DNA from 2 places in the Kribbella sp. NPDC050124 genome. Region 1 is predicted to be linked to the other one. Evidence: riboswitches for the same ligand, from Rfam matches in the RefSeq annotation. Region 1 holds a riboswitch; the other holds the start of a gene.
What was found. Region 1 has a riboswitch for FMN ahead of ribD (bifunctional diaminohydroxyphosphoribosylaminopyrimidine deaminase/5-amino-6-(5-phosphoribosylamino)uracil reductase RibD). Riboswitches for the same ligand answer to the same signal wherever they lie in the genome.
Positions count from the first base shown of each region.

Region 2: another riboswitch for FMN. It lies ahead of ribB (3,4-dihydroxy-2-butanone-4-phosphate synthase); the one in region 1 lies ahead of ribD (bifunctional diaminohydroxyphosphoribosylaminopyrimidine deaminase/5-amino-6-(5-phosphoribosylamino)uracil reductase RibD).

Region 1 is NZ_JBITJU010000008.1:263,947-271,119, forward strand. It holds gene ACIBL3_RS21080 (VWA domain-containing protein) at 1-915, shown strand, start outside; gene ACIBL3_RS21085 (serine/threonine-protein kinase) at 1,438-2,649, opposite strand; FMN riboswitch at 3,091-3,224, shown strand; gene ribD (bifunctional diaminohydroxyphosphoribosylaminopyrimidine deaminase/5-amino-6-(5-phosphoribosylamino)uracil reductase RibD) at 3,364-4,392, shown strand; gene ACIBL3_RS21095 (riboflavin synthase) at 4,393-5,004, shown strand; gene pnuC (nicotinamide riboside transporter PnuC) at 5,001-5,669, shown strand; gene ACIBL3_RS21105 (bifunctional 3,4-dihydroxy-2-butanone-4-phosphate synthase/GTP cyclohydrolase II) at 5,671-6,909, shown strand; gene ribH (6,7-dimethyl-8-ribityllumazine synthase) at 6,909-7,173, shown strand, end outside.
Region 2 is NZ_JBITJU010000001.1:976,931-984,103, reverse strand. It holds gene ACIBL3_RS04935 (DUF4185 domain-containing protein) at 1-1,229, shown strand, start outside; gene ACIBL3_RS04930 (threonine/serine exporter ThrE family protein) at 1,235-2,587, opposite strand; gene ACIBL3_RS04925 (sugar-binding transcriptional regulator) at 2,587-3,558, opposite strand; gene ACIBL3_RS04920 (DUF4038 domain-containing protein) at 3,584-5,083, opposite strand; FMN riboswitch at 5,136-5,269, shown strand; gene ribB (3,4-dihydroxy-2-butanone-4-phosphate synthase) at 5,361-5,984, shown strand; gene ACIBL3_RS04910 (transketolase family protein) at 5,968-6,936, opposite strand; gene ACIBL3_RS04905 (transketolase) at 6,933-7,173, opposite strand, start outside.

The sequences.
Region 1 (7,173 bases):
CTGCCCGCAGAGGCCGGCGACCCGGTGTGGACCCAGATGCCGGGCACGACCCCGCGCGAGATCGTCCCCGGATCGAGCTTCCCGGACGCTCCCTTGCTCGAGCCCGGCAGCTACAAGACGACGATCATGCCGGGCGAGCTTCAGCTGTACCGCGTGAAGGCGGACTGGGGTCAGCGGATCCAGGCCCAGTTCACGGTGCCGAAGCTCGGCGCAGCGACCAGTGAGGCACTCGGAGGTACTCGTTACCTGGACACGGCACTGATCTCACCGATCGGTGAAGACGTGTACTCGGTGTTCGCGAAGAACGTGCCGGGAGGAGCAGGCAAGCGCGGCGTGCTGACCAGGCAGGGCACGGTCCAGGCGATCACCACCAAGGAGATCCGCTACCTGAACCGAAACGGCGCCAACAACCAGGACACCGGCACCTCGATGCCCGGCGAGTACTACGTCGCCGTCTCACTCACCCGCAAGGACAACGACAGGGCCTTCACTGTCCCGATCACGCTGACAGTCGGAGTGGTCGGTACGCCGGGCACCGGCAAGCCCGAGTACGTCGACGGCGCCACCCCCGTCGCCGGCACCTCAGTCACCCCGTCACCGACCGCCACCCCCTCGGAATCCGGCAACGAGAACGAAAACGGCAGCACCCCCCAGGCCGGCGGCCCCGTCCAGGGCAACCCGCCCAACTCCACCGACACCACCCCCATCGCCCTCATCGCCGGCCTCTCCGGCGGCGGCGTAGTCCTCCTCCTGGTAGGCGCCCTAGCCCTCCTCCGCCTTCGCCGAAAGCCCGCCATAACCCAACCAAGCGCCACCGCATGGCGCTCCGGCCCCCAGCAGTACCCCAACCACCCCAATCCCAGCGGCCACCCCAACCAACGCGGCCAACGCCCGTCCCAACCGCCGTACAACTAACCCGCCACGCACCCCACCAGAGCCCGGGCCCACAGCCCGGGCTCTGCCCACGTCAGCCGGCGCCGTGCTGTTGATCTCACCCGTGACGCATCCCGCCTCAGTAGCCCCTGGAACCTGCCCCGCGTCAGGCCTCAGTTAAGGAGGAGCCAGGAGCCTGCGGCTAGCGGGCCTCCAGCCCTTGGACACCCGATCGCACGGGCAACTCCGAGCCAACCAACGCCATGGCCTGCCCTCGCCCCACTCCACCCCGGCGCCTCGCACGCGTCAGCAACGTGCAAACCCTCGGTGGGCCAACCGGTCCCTCCAACCGACGTTGCAGAACTCGGTCAGCAGACACACGGCCAACTCACCGCCGTCCGCCCGCCCTAACGCCGGACCGCCCGCCTAACGCCGGACCGCCGACTCGACCGCCGGACCGCCGGAGCTCCGGCTCGACCGCCGTACGGCGAGCTGAGCGGACCTGCTGCTGACCAAGCGGTCATGGGGCGCTTCTCAAGCTCCGGAGCCGTCTGGGGTTTGGTGCTACTTGAGGACGAGCCAGGTGGCTGTTCCTAGGAGGGCTAGTGCTCCGGTGAAGCTCAACGAGGCGACCCAGACGAGCAGGCGACTGCCGGGGCGAGCGGCCTGGGTGGTGGTAGCGGAGGCGGGGGATGCCGAGGCGGGTGATGCCGAGGTGGTCGGGGATGTGGCGGGGGTGTGCGAGGGGTGGATTCGGGCGGGGGTGGGTATGGCGGGGCGGGCGGCGACGCTGGCGTCGGCGGGGCCTGTGGTTGATGTCGGGGTTGTTGGGGTGGTGGGTTCTGGGGCGGGCGGCGGGGTTGGGTAGTGGGCGGGGTTGGTGGTTGATGGTGGTGGGGTTGGGGCTGGGATGGGGTTGGTTGGGGGTGGGCCGGTGGGGGTCCATGGGGGTGGGAGGGGTGGGAGTTGGTCGAAGACTTCGGGGGAGTCGGGGTGGGTGGACCAGGGGGTGGTGGAGGTGGGTGGGAGGGCGCCGGACTCGGCCAGGAGGCGGCCGGCACCGCGGGCTGTGGTGGGGCGGTGAGTGGGGTCGGTCGCCGTACTGCGGTGGATGAACTCGGCGAGGGGGCCTTCGACGGGTGGGAGTTTGCCGTCGGGGCCGGGGCGTTCGCCGGTGAGGAGTTCGGCGGCGACGGCGCCGACTGTGTAGAGGTCCTGGCGGGGGTCGGGATCGGCGCCGGCGAGTTGTTCGGGGGCAATGTAGCCGGGGGTGCCGAGGATTGTGCTGTGACGGGTCATCCGGGGTTCGTCGAGCAGGCCGGCGATGCCGAAGTCGGACAGGCGCAGGTGCGGGCGGCCCTTGCCGGTGGCGTCGAGGAGCAGGTTGGCGGGTTTGAGGTCGCGGTGTACGACGCCGGCCGCGTGTACTGCGGACAGGCCGTGCAGCAGTTGGTCGAGCAGTACGGCGACGTACGACGTCGGTAGTGGGCCGTGGTCGCCGAGCAGGGTCGCAACCGAGCCGCCGCGGACGAGGTCCATCGCGAACACGACCTTGTCGTCGTCAGCCGCCCACCCGTGCGGCGCCACCACGTGCGGGTGCTCGATCCGCAGCGACTGCTCCCGGACGAACCGCAGCAGGGTCGCGGCGTCGTGCTGCCCGAGCACCTTCGCCGCCACGTACGCCGACCGCCGCAGGTCCCACGCCCGCCACACCGAGCCCATCCCGCCGGTCCCGATCAGATCGATCAGCCGATACCGCCCCGCAAACGCCTCCACCGACGAAAACCTACCGCCCCACCAGCCGAGCCCACCCCAACCACCACGAGCCCCCAGCCACCTCGACCTACCAGTCACTGCCGGGTTATCGCACCGATGCCGTGCTGTAACCCGTCAGCGGTGAAACAGCTGTCGGTGGGGATCAGCCCGCCGACAGTGAACCAAACCGGCGGCCGGGGCATGGTCGCGAAGGTGGTTGGGTGGGGTGGCGCTGGGCTGATGGGGTCGGGTGTGGCCGCTTGTCCTGGGCGTTGGGGTGGGGTGCGGCCGCTTGTCCTGGGCGTTGGGGTGGGGTGGCCTGAGGGGGGTGCGGGCGCTTGTCGTGGGCGTTGGGGTGGGGCTGAGGGTGGGGGTGAGCGTTGGGTGGGGGTGACCAGGATGTGACCTGGGTCCTGGTGGGGTGGGGTGGGGGTGGCACACTTGAAGTACGAGTGAACCCACTCGCGTGCTCCGGGGTCGGTGTAATTCCGAGCCGGCGGTGACAGTCCGCGACCCGGCCGCAGCAGTTGAGCGGCCGGTTGACCTGGTGGAATTCCGGGACCGACGGTGAAAGTCCGGATGGGAGGCGCACGCGATCGGCGGGTGCGCTCTGACGTTCGGCAACGCGACCCACAAGGTCTGCCGCGAGGTGCGGCGAGCGACCCCCGGACGGCAGTGCGTTTGCGCCGGTTGTCACGACCCCCGGAGTGCGTCCGTGACAACGAGGGACCGTGAGTGAACAACGCTTCGCCGATCGACGTCGCCTGGATGCGGCGTGCGATCGAGCTGGCCGCGAAGGGTATCGGCAGCACCCACCCGAACCCGGTGGTCGGCTGTGTCGTCACCGGCCGGGACGGGCATCCGGTCGGTGAGGGCTTCCATGCCGTTGCCGGTGGCCCCCATGCCGAGATCGTGGCGCTGACGATGGCCGGCGACCGGGCCCGCGGCGGTACGGCGTACGTGACGCTCGAACCGTGCAACCACACCGGCCGGACCGGGCCGTGTGCCGACGCGTTGATCGAGGCCGGTGTCGCGCGGGTCGTGTACGCCGTACCGGACCCAAACAGGCAGGCCGCCGGCGGCGCCGAGACGCTCCGGAACAAGAACATCCAGGTCATCGAGGGCGTGCTGCAGGAGGAGGCCGAGGCGGTCAACCACGTGTGGCTGCACAGCGTCCGGATGGGCCGCCCGTTCGTCACCTGGAAGTTCGCGACTACCTTGGACGGGCGGTCGGCCGCGCCGGACCGGACCAGCAAGTGGATCACGGGACCGATCGCGCGCGCCGACGTACACCGCAAGCGGGCCGAGTGCGACGCGATTGCCGTCGGCACCCAGACCGTGCTGGACGACGACCCGGAGCTGACGGTCCGCGACGAGCACGACGTACCGGCGGCCCGGCAGCCGCTGCGGGTCGTGGTCGGCGACCGGGAGATCCCGGAGACCGCGAGGGTCCGCAACGACCGCGCGCGGACACTGATCCTGCCGACGCACGACCCCGCCGAGGTGCTCCGGCAGCTCGACGACCACCACATCCGGCACCTCTGGCTCGAGGGCGGCCCGACGCTGGCCGCCGCCTTCCTGCGCGCCCAGCTGGTCGACCAGATCGTCGCGTACGTCGCCCCGGCCGTGCTCGGCTCCGGGTACGCCGCGATCGGCGATCTCGGCGCGGAATCGATCGACCACCTTCGGCGGTTCAAGCTAGCGGACGTCACCCGTCTCGGCGACGACGTCCGGCTGACCCTGACTCCTCTTGGAGGGAAGTAGATGTTCACCGGCATCATCGAAGAACTCGGCACCGTCGAGTCGCTGGACCTGCTGGACGGAGACGCCGCCCGGCTCACCATTCGGGGCCCGAAGGTGACCGAGGACGCCGGGCATGGCGACTCGATCGCGGTCAACGGCTGCTGCCTGACGGTGATCGAGCACGGTGCCGGCGTCTTCACCGCCGACGTGATGCGCGAAACCCTGAAGCGGACCAGCCTGGGCAGCCTGGACAAGGGCTCGAGCGTCAACCTCGAGCGTGCGGTCACGGCTCACGCCCGGCTCGGTGGGCACATCGTCCAGGGCCATGTGGACGGCACCGGGACGATCGCGAGCCGCACGCCGGCCGAGCACTGGGAGGACGTTCGCGTCGCGACCACGCCCGAGATCCTCAAGTACGTCGCCGAGAAGGGCTCGATCGCCATCGACGGCGTCTCCCTGACCGTCACCGACGTGGACGACGCGACCGGAACCTTCGGGGTCAGCCTGATCCCGACCACGCTCGAGCTGACTGTGCTCGGCCGCAACGCGGTCGGCGACACGGTCAACCTCGAGGTCGACGTGATCGCCAAGTACGTCGAGCGGCTGCTCACCGCCAAAGGAGGGGACCAGTGATCGACTGGTTGCTGCACTCGGAGGTGGAGATCGCCGGCTCGCCGGTGCTCGTTCGCGAGATCGTCGGCAACGTGTTCGGCCTGGGCAGCGCCCTGTTCGGCATGCGCCGGCTGGTCGCCGCGTGGCCGGTCGGCATCGTCGGCAACGTCCTGCTGTTCACCGTCTTCGTCGGCGGCATCTTCGACACGCCGCAGGACAAGGATCTATGGGGTCAGGCCGGTCGCCAGGTGTTCTTCGCGCTGGTCAGCCTCTACGGCTGGTACCGCTGGTACCAGACCCGCCACGGCGGTGCGGGCAAGGCAGTGCAGCCGCGGTGGGCGACCACGCGTGAACGGCTCGAACTTCTCGGCATCGCGGTCGTCCTCTACGCGATCTCGTACGTCGTCCTGCGCGAGCTCGGCTCGTGGGGACCGCAGTGGGACGCGTGGATCCTGACCGGCTCGATCCTCGCGACGTACGGGATGGCTCGCGGGTTCGTCGAGTTCTGGCTGATCTGGATCGCCGTCGACGTGGTCGGCGTACCGCTGCTGATCCAGGCGAAGTTCTACCCGTCGGCGACGATGTACATCGTCTACGGGTTGTTCTGTGTCGTCGGGTTCGCCTCCTGGTGGCGGATCCAGAACCGGGAGCGGACCGTGGCTCCGGAACCAGTGGTGGTGGGCTGACATGGGTGATGTGCTGAAGCTGGACACGATCGAGCACGCGATCGACGAGATGCGGGCCGGGCGGCCGGTGATCGTGGTCGACGACGAGGACCGCGAGAACGAGGGCGACCTGATCTTCGCCGCGTCCAAGGCGACACCGGAGCTGCTGGCGTTCCTGATCCGGTACAGCTCCGGCGTGGTCTGCGTCCCGATGGAGGGCGCCGAGCTGGACCGGCTCGGCATCCCGCTGATGACCCCGCACAACCGGGAGCGGATGCGGACGGCGTACACGATCTCGGTCGATGCCCGCGACGGCGTCAGCACCGGGATCTCGGCCGCCGACCGGGCCCGGACGATCCGGGTGCTGACCGACTCCGCGTCCGAGCCGTACGACGTCGTCCAGCCGGGGCACGTGTTCCCGCTCCGCGCCCGCGACGGCGGCGTCTTGGTGCGGCCGGGGCACACCGAGGCGTCGATCGACCTGGCCCGGCTGGCCGGGCTGACGCCGGCTGCGGTGATCTCGGAGCTCGTGAACGACGACGGCACGATGAAGCGCGGCCCGGAGCTGCGTGAGTTCGCCGACGAGCACGGGCTGGTGCTGGTGTCGATCGACGATCTGATTCGCTACCGGCGCCGTACCGAGAGCCAGATCCAGCGCGTCGCGACCACCACCCTGCCGACCCAGTACGGCGATTTCGTTGCCCACGGCTACCGGAACGTCGTCGACGGGTCGGAGCAGCTGGCGCTGGTCCGCGGCGAGATCGGGGACGGGCCGACGCTGGTGCGACTGCACTCGGAATGCCTGACCGGTGACGTGTTCGGGTCACTGCGGTGTGACTGTGGTCCGCAGCTGGACGAGGCGCTGCGTCAGGTGGCGGCCGAGGGCGGTGTCGTCGTGTACCTGCGTGGGCACGAGGGCCGTGGGATCGGGCTGCTGCACAAGCTGCAGGCGTACGAGCTGCAGGACGCGGGCCGCGACACGGTCGACGCGAACCTGGACCTCGGGCTGCCCGCGGACGCCCGTGACTACGGCACCGGCGCGCAGATCCTGGCCGACCTCGGTGTCACGTCCGTCCGGCTGCTGACCAACAACCCGGACAAGCTGGCCGGCGTCCAGGGCTACGGCATCGATGTGGTCGAGCGCCGGGGCATCTCGATCGACCCGACCGAACACAACCTGCGGTACCTGCGGACCAAGCGCGACCGGATGGGCCACCACCTGCCCGCCGGTGTCCTCGCCGAAGAGAACGGAGCCGGCTGATGTCGGGCAGTGGAGCACCCACCATCGAGACCCCGCGGGCCGACGGCGCCCGCGTCGCGATCGTCGGAGCGCAGTGGCACCCGAAGGTCACCGACGCCCTGGTGGCCGGGGCGATCCGCGCGCTGGACGAGTCCGGCGTCACCGATTACACGGTGATCCGGGTGCCGGGATCCTTCGAGCTCCCGGTCGCGACGTTGCACGCGGCGAAGAGCGGGTACGACGCGGTGATCGCGCTCGGAGTCGTGATCCGCGGGGATACCCCGC
Region 2 (7,173 bases), on a different contig from region 1:
ACCTGCTGTTCCGCAGCAAGGACCGCAACCTGGCCGACGGGATGTCGCTGGACTCGGCCGCCGAGGACCACCCCGGCCACGCCAAGCAGTTCCTGGACTGCAAGAAGGTCGACCGGGACGAGCACACCGTGATCCCGACCGGCGGTATCGCGGTAGGCAAGCGGCAGTACGTGCAGTACATGTCGGTCAACTACTGGGGTCCGGCCGGCAGCTGGTTCACGAACTACTCCGGCTTCGCCTACTCCGACGACAACGGCGAGACCTGGACCAAGGACCCGAACGCCCGCTGGCAGAACACCAAGGCGTGGGACAACAACTTCCAGATGGTGGCCCTGGTCCGCGACACCCCCTCGGGCTTTGTCTACATGATTGGTACGCCGAACGGCCGCTTCGGCAACGCGCACATCGCCAGGGTTCCGGAGAAGCTGGTCCTGCAGAAGAGCGCCTGGCGATACTGGGACGGCCGGACGTGGTCGCCGCAGGAGAGCGCCGCGGCGCCGATCGCGATCGGCCCGGTCAGCGAGGTCTCCGTGCAGTGGAACGCGCACCTCGGCAAGTGGCTGATGATGTACCTGGACGAGACGCGAGCATCCGTCGTACTGCGGTCGTCGACGTCGCTGACCGGTCCGTGGAGCGGCGAGAAGGTCGTTGTCAAGGGCAAGGACTTCCCCGGCCTCTACGGGACCTACATGCACCCGTGGTCGTCCGGTGAGGACCTGTACTTCACGATGTCGCAGTGGGACCCGTACAACGTGTTCCTGATGCGCACCAAGCTGACCGACGACGGTCAGGCCACCAACCTGGTGACGGATCCCGGCTTCGAGGACCAGACCGGCAGTACGCCGACGTCGCCCTGGCAGCTCAACGGTCGCGGCGGCATCGACCGGACGAACCTCGGCCACAGCGGCGCCAACAACGCCTACGTCCGTGACTCGATCGGCACTCACCAGCTGCAGCAGAACGTCGCCGTCCGGCCGCATCACCGCTACCGCCTGTCCGCCTGGATGCGGACCGCGGAGAACAACACCGAGACGATGCTCGGCGTCCGCACCCTGCGCGGCAGCACGATCGCGCAGAAGACCAGCGGGGCACACCCGGCGTACGAGAAGGTCAGCGTCGAGTTCGACTCCGGTCGTGAGTCCCTGATCCAGCTGTACGGCGGCTTCTTCGGCCGCGGCCAAGACGTCTGGCTGCAACTGGACGACGTCGTCCTGGAGGAGATCGGCTGAGGCGGCTACTGAGTCTGGGCAGCCCGTCGACGAGACCGGCGGGATGCGGTCCGGCGACGGATCGGACGGCGGGGTCCGACCAAGCGTGGCCCGGCGAGGCGATCCTCGAGTCGCCGGGCCTCGCGGCGGATCGGCTGCGCGACGTACTCGCCGAGGATCACCCCGGACGCGAGCGCGACCCCGATCGCGACCGCGGTGGCCAGGCTGACGATGCCGATCAGGTTGCCGAGCCCCATCAGCTCGTACAGGCCCTTGTAGATGGTGAGTCCCGGCAGCAGCGGAATGGTGCCGGAGACCACGACCACCAGCGGCGGCACCCCGGTACGACGCCCCAGCGAGTAGCTCCCGAGACCGACCACGAAAGCCGCAGCCGCCGTCGACCACGCCGGTCCGAACGAAGCCCGCGTCATCAGCGTGAAGACGAGTGACCCGAGCGCCCCGATGATCGCGACCGGCGGCAGCGCCCGTGGCGGCGCGTACGACGCGTAGGCGAAAGCCAGCGCCATCAACGCGCCGGATCCGACCATGATCGGCAGATTCGCCAACTGGATCGTCTGCGCCTCGATGCCGACGTGCAGCCCGAGCTTGATCCCCAACGTGAGTCCGAGGCTGACCCCGGCGATGATCCCGCCGGTCAGCAGCATCGCCTCGAGACTTCGAGCCGCCGCGGTCACGTAGTACCCGGTGATCGCGTCCTGGACGGCACCGGTGAGCGCGATCCCGGCCAGCAGCATGATGATGCCCGCGGCAACGACCAGTGACGGTTTCACCGGCGCGTGGACGGCGTACAGGATCAACGCGACCGCGGTGGCGACGAACGCGCCCGCGACCTGCTGGTAGAACGCGGGCAGCCGCTGCCTGTTGAACCAGCGGTTGTTCAGGTCGATCACGATCGCGGTCAGGACCGCGACCAGCGTGATCAACCAGCCGCCACCGAGCAGCAGCGTCGCGCCACCCGCCATCACACCCCAGGCCAATACGGCGCTCCAGCGCGGGTACGGCGGTCCCGCCGAAGTCAGCCGCGCCAGCTCACGACTCGCCTCGTCCCGGGTCACGTCGCCCCGGGCGAGTCGCCGTACCAGCCGATCGACATCGGTCAGCCGGGAGAAGTCCTGCGAGCGGTAGCGGACGAGGCGGATGTGGGTCTCCGGCGCGACGTCGGGCGCCGCCTGGTACGAGATCGCCATCGAGGTGAAGGTGATGTCGACCTCGCAGCCGCGCAGCCCGCCGGCCGCGGTGACCCCGAGGATGGTCGCGGTGGCGTCCGCCGTACCGGCGCCGCTGGACAGCAGCACCTCGCCGACCCGCAGGGCCAGGTCGAGCGTCCGGTAGACGTCCTGCTGCTCCTCGCGATCCATCAGGCGTCGAGCAGCCGGTTGGCCATCGCCAGGTCGGTGATCAGGATGTTGACCCAGCCGCCGAGCAGGGCCGCCCGGATCGCGGAGAACTTCCGGTCGCCGCCGGCCACCCCGATCCGGCGCGGCACCGCCAAAAGCTCCTTGGCGGTCACCCCGATGACTCGCTGGTCGAACGTCGAGCGCACGTGCTTTCCCTCTTCGTCGAAGAACCGGAAACAGACGTCGCCCACCGCGCCGAGCCGGCGCAGCTCGTCCTGGTCGGCCTCCGCGACCGCGTTCCCACTGCGCTGCAGCAGCGGCGAGGGCTCGAGGCTGCCGATCCCGACCAGGGCGTCGGTGAGCTGTCCCCAGGTGCCCAGAACGTCCCGAACGGACACGTCGTTCATCATCGCCCGCCGGACCGCCGGGGTCCCGACCAGGCCCGGGGCGGGCAGGTAGACCGGCATCCCACCGGTCAGCTCGGCGAACCGGGCCGTCAGCCGGGTCGCCTGCATCTGCACCGCCGCGTCACCCAGCCCGCCGACGATCTGCACCACCCGGTCCACGACCGGCACGCTCTTGCGCGGCATCCGGTCGACCGCGCTGATCAGCGTCTCGCTCCAGGACGAGATGCCGATGACGTGCCCGCCGGTGAGCGTCATGTCGATGTACGCCGCGGCGCCCGAGCCGAGCGCCGGGAGGACGTCGTCCGCCATCCCGAGGGTGTCGACGACGACCGCGTCCCGCAGTCCGTACCGGCCCTGGAGCTCGTCCTCGAGGTCACTGTGCACCCCGCTCGGCATGGTCACCACGGTGTGCACGATGCCGACCTCGACGGCTTGCTTGAGCATCCGCGAGACCCGCGCCTGGGACAGGTTGAGCTCGGCCGCGATCTTCGGCTGCCGGATGCCCTTCTCGTGGTACATCCGGGCCACCTTCGCCAGCAGCCGCAACTCGTCCAGCCCTGGCTGGCGCACCGCGCGGTTGTTCACGTCGAGACCCCCTAACAGACGACGACTATAGGTCAGCCAGGCAGATGTACACGCGGGGCTGTCCACCGGCGTCGGGGAGGACGGCCCGCGGCGAGTCGCGCTTGCCGGTGGCCACCACCGAGCCGTCGCGCGGGTCCACGATCGTGTACGGCAGCGGTACGTCGTCGTCGAACACCGGCACCGTGCCGCCGTGCTCCCGATAGATGACCAGCAGCCGCCCCGGCACGCTCAGCGCCCGGCCGGAGATCACCCGGGTCCAGTCCGGTTCCATGTCGGTCGTCGGCAGTCCACGCAGGATCTTGGTGAGCAGACCGAGGTACGACGACCCCTCGAAGCCGACCGCCTCCCGCCAGCCCGCGCCCGGCGCAGCGAAGTAGTCCGAGTGCCCCGGCTCGTCGGGATGCAGCTTCCACTGCCACAGGCTGCCGGCGCCGTAGACGACGCCCATCGTGCCGCCCGCGCACAGGTTGCTCCACGCCTCGTGCCCCTGCCACCAGCCGGTCGCCACGCCGGTCCGCCCGGTGTTCTCGTACGTCGGTTCGCCATTCGCGATCGCCTTGACGGGCTGATTGCGCCACATGTCCGCCACCCGCTCGGGCACGTGTTCACCGCTGTGGCCCGTCTGGCACCACTGGAAGTCCAGCCAGTCCGCGTCCTGGTGGGCGTCCGCATGGATGTGTGGGCGGTAGTGGATGCCCGTCGGCTGGGCGTAGCAGTCCGTCGCGTGGACCTCGGCCCCGCCGGCTGCGATCTGGGGCTCGCGACCCGAGCCGTCCCCGCCGACCAGGTAGATCGCCGGTTGAGCGCCGTACCGGGCGACCAGGTAACGGCAGTAGCGGGCGTACTCCGCCGGCGGTACGACGGTGCCGGCGACGTCGAGGCCCTTCCAGCCGAAGCCGTGGAAGACAGGCTGGAGCACCGGGACCAGCCCGTGCTCGACCAGGATCCGGAGCAGTTCGTCGAGGTACTGGAAGTACTCGACGTTCAACTGGTTCAGGTGTCCGTCGGCGAGGTCCTCGAAGCCGACCGCGAAGCCCTCGTCCTGGGTCCGGTCGCGCGGACCGACAGCACGCATGTCCGGTTGCACGGTCATCAGGAGGACGGCGTTGAACCCCTTGGCCTGCCGGTCGGCGGCGTACTCCCGGACCTGCTCGGGGGTCGCTCGCCAGGGCAGCGCCCACGCAGTGTCCCCGGCGAGGATGGCGGGCGTGCCGTCCGCGTGCACCAGACTGCGGCCGCCGGGCGACATCCGCCAGAAGCCGTGCGCGTAGAACGGGTTGTTTTGGTCAGGATCGGCCGGTTCCACGTCGAGCTCGCCGCTGTCCGAGCCACTCGTCCAGGTCCACCGGCCGGGTGACGGCGCGGCGAAGCGGACCCGCCAGATGTCACCGCCGTCCCAGAACGCAGGACGCCGCAGCCGGAGACCGCTCTCGTGCTCGAAGTCCGCCCACTCCTCGGCGGCGTACGGCTCGTCGTGAGTGCGGGTCAGCGACAGCTCGACCTCACGCCAGACTGAGATGGACATGACACTCCAAGGGTGGTTGAGACGGATAGACTGACCGGCGAACAGCAAGACCACACGTGCTCTGGGGTCGGTGAAATTCCGAGCCGGCGGTGACAGTCCGCGACCCGCAGCTCCGCAAGGAACTGCGGTTGACCCGGTGGAACTCCGGGACCGACGGTGAAAGTCCGGATGGGAAGACGCACGTGGCAGTCTTCGCGGTGCGCTGCCGTCGTCGTGGCCGGACGTGCCCGCGGAGCTTGTCGTTGCCCCGGAGTGCCAGGCCGAGAGGACAACGACCGTGCATTCCGCGACAGCACCCACGCACTTGGACACCATCCAGCGCGCGATCGACGAGATCGCCCTGGGACGGCCCGTCGTGGTCGTCGACGACGAGGACCGCGAGAACGAGGGCGACCTGACCTTCGCCGCGAGCCTGGCGACCCCCGAACTGATGGCGTTGCTGGTCCGGCACACCAGCGGTTACGTCTGCGCACCGGCCGCGCCGGAGGTCCTCGACCGGCTCGAGCTGCCGCTGATGGTGCCGGACAACCAGGACAGTCTGCTGACCGCGTACACGGTGTCGGTCGACGCGAGCAGCGGGATCGGTACCGGCATCTCGGCCGCCGACCGGGCCCGGACCGTCCGCGTGCTGGCCGACGTTGCGGCGCAGCCCACGGACCTGATCCGGCCCGGTCACATCCTCCCGCTGCGGGCAGTGGAAGGTGGTGTCCGGCAGCGGCCCGGTCACACCGAGGCCACCGTCGAGCTCGTCCGGCTGGCCGGGCTGCCGCCGGTCGGCGTGATCGGCGAACTGATGAACGACGACGGCACCCTGATGACCGGGCCCGACCTGCGTGCGTTCGCCGACACTCACGGTTTCGCGATGATCTCGATCGCCGACCTGGTCAGCTACTTGTCTTGACCAGTTGGCGGGCGGAGTCCGCGATGCCCTCCGGCGAGAGCCTGTAGCGGTCCAGCAGGTACCCGGCCGACCCCGTGGGCGCGAACTCGGGGATCCCGAGGATCGACACCCGCGCCGGATGCTGCTGTACGACGGTCTCCGCGACCGCACCGCCGAGGCCGCCACCGGACACCGCCTCTTCCGCGGTGACGATGCCGGCCGTCTCCCGCGCGGCCGCGACCACGGCCTCGACGTCGAGCGGTTTCACCGTCGGCATCGACAGCACCCGGGCCGAGATCCCTTCGGTGGCGAGCTGTTCGGCCGCGGCCAGCGCCCGCCACAGCACGGTCCCGTTGCTGATCAGCGTCACGTCGTCGCCGCCCCGGACCGTGATCGCCTTGCCCAGCCGGAACTCGTAGTCGTCGGCGTACACCTTCGGCACGCTCATCCGGCTGACCCGGATGAACACCGGCCCGTCCGAAGCCGCCGCCCAGCGCAGCGCGGCCGCGGTCTCGATCGGGTCGGCCGGGACGATCACGGTCATGTTGGAGATCGCGCGCAGCCAGGCGATGTCCTCGATCGAATGGTGTGTCGGGCCGAGTTCGCCGTACGCGACGCCCGGGCTCATCCCGCACAGCTTCACGTTCGTGTTCGAGTAGGCGACGTCGGCCTTGATCTGCTCCAGCGCGCGGCCGGTCAGAAAGCAGGACGCGGCCGAGACGAACGGGATCCGGCCGCCGTTGGCCAGGCCGGACGCGACGCCGACCATGTCCTGCTCGGCGATCCCGACGTTGATCAACCGGTCCGGGAACGCCTTGCGGAAGCTGTTCAGCTTGCTGGACCCGACCGAGTCGTTCACCACCCCGACGATCCGGTGGTCCGCGTGCGCGAGCTCGGCAAGCGTCTCGACGTACGCGTCCCGGCAGTCGTACCGCGGCTGGTCCGCGATCGAGGTGGTGTCGACAACGGTCATGCCTGCTCCTTGGCGTATCCGGGAACAACAGCTTCCAGCTCGGTCAGCGCCTGCCGGAACTCCGCCGCGTCCGGCACCCGGTGGTGCCAGGCGACGTTGTTGCTCATGAACGAGATCGGGTGCCCCTTGTGCGTGTGGGCGATCACGAAGGTCGGCTTGCCGGGCCGGAAGGGTACGGCGGACAGCACGTCGAGCAGCTCGCCGTGGTCATGGCCGTTCACCTCCACCACCGCGAAC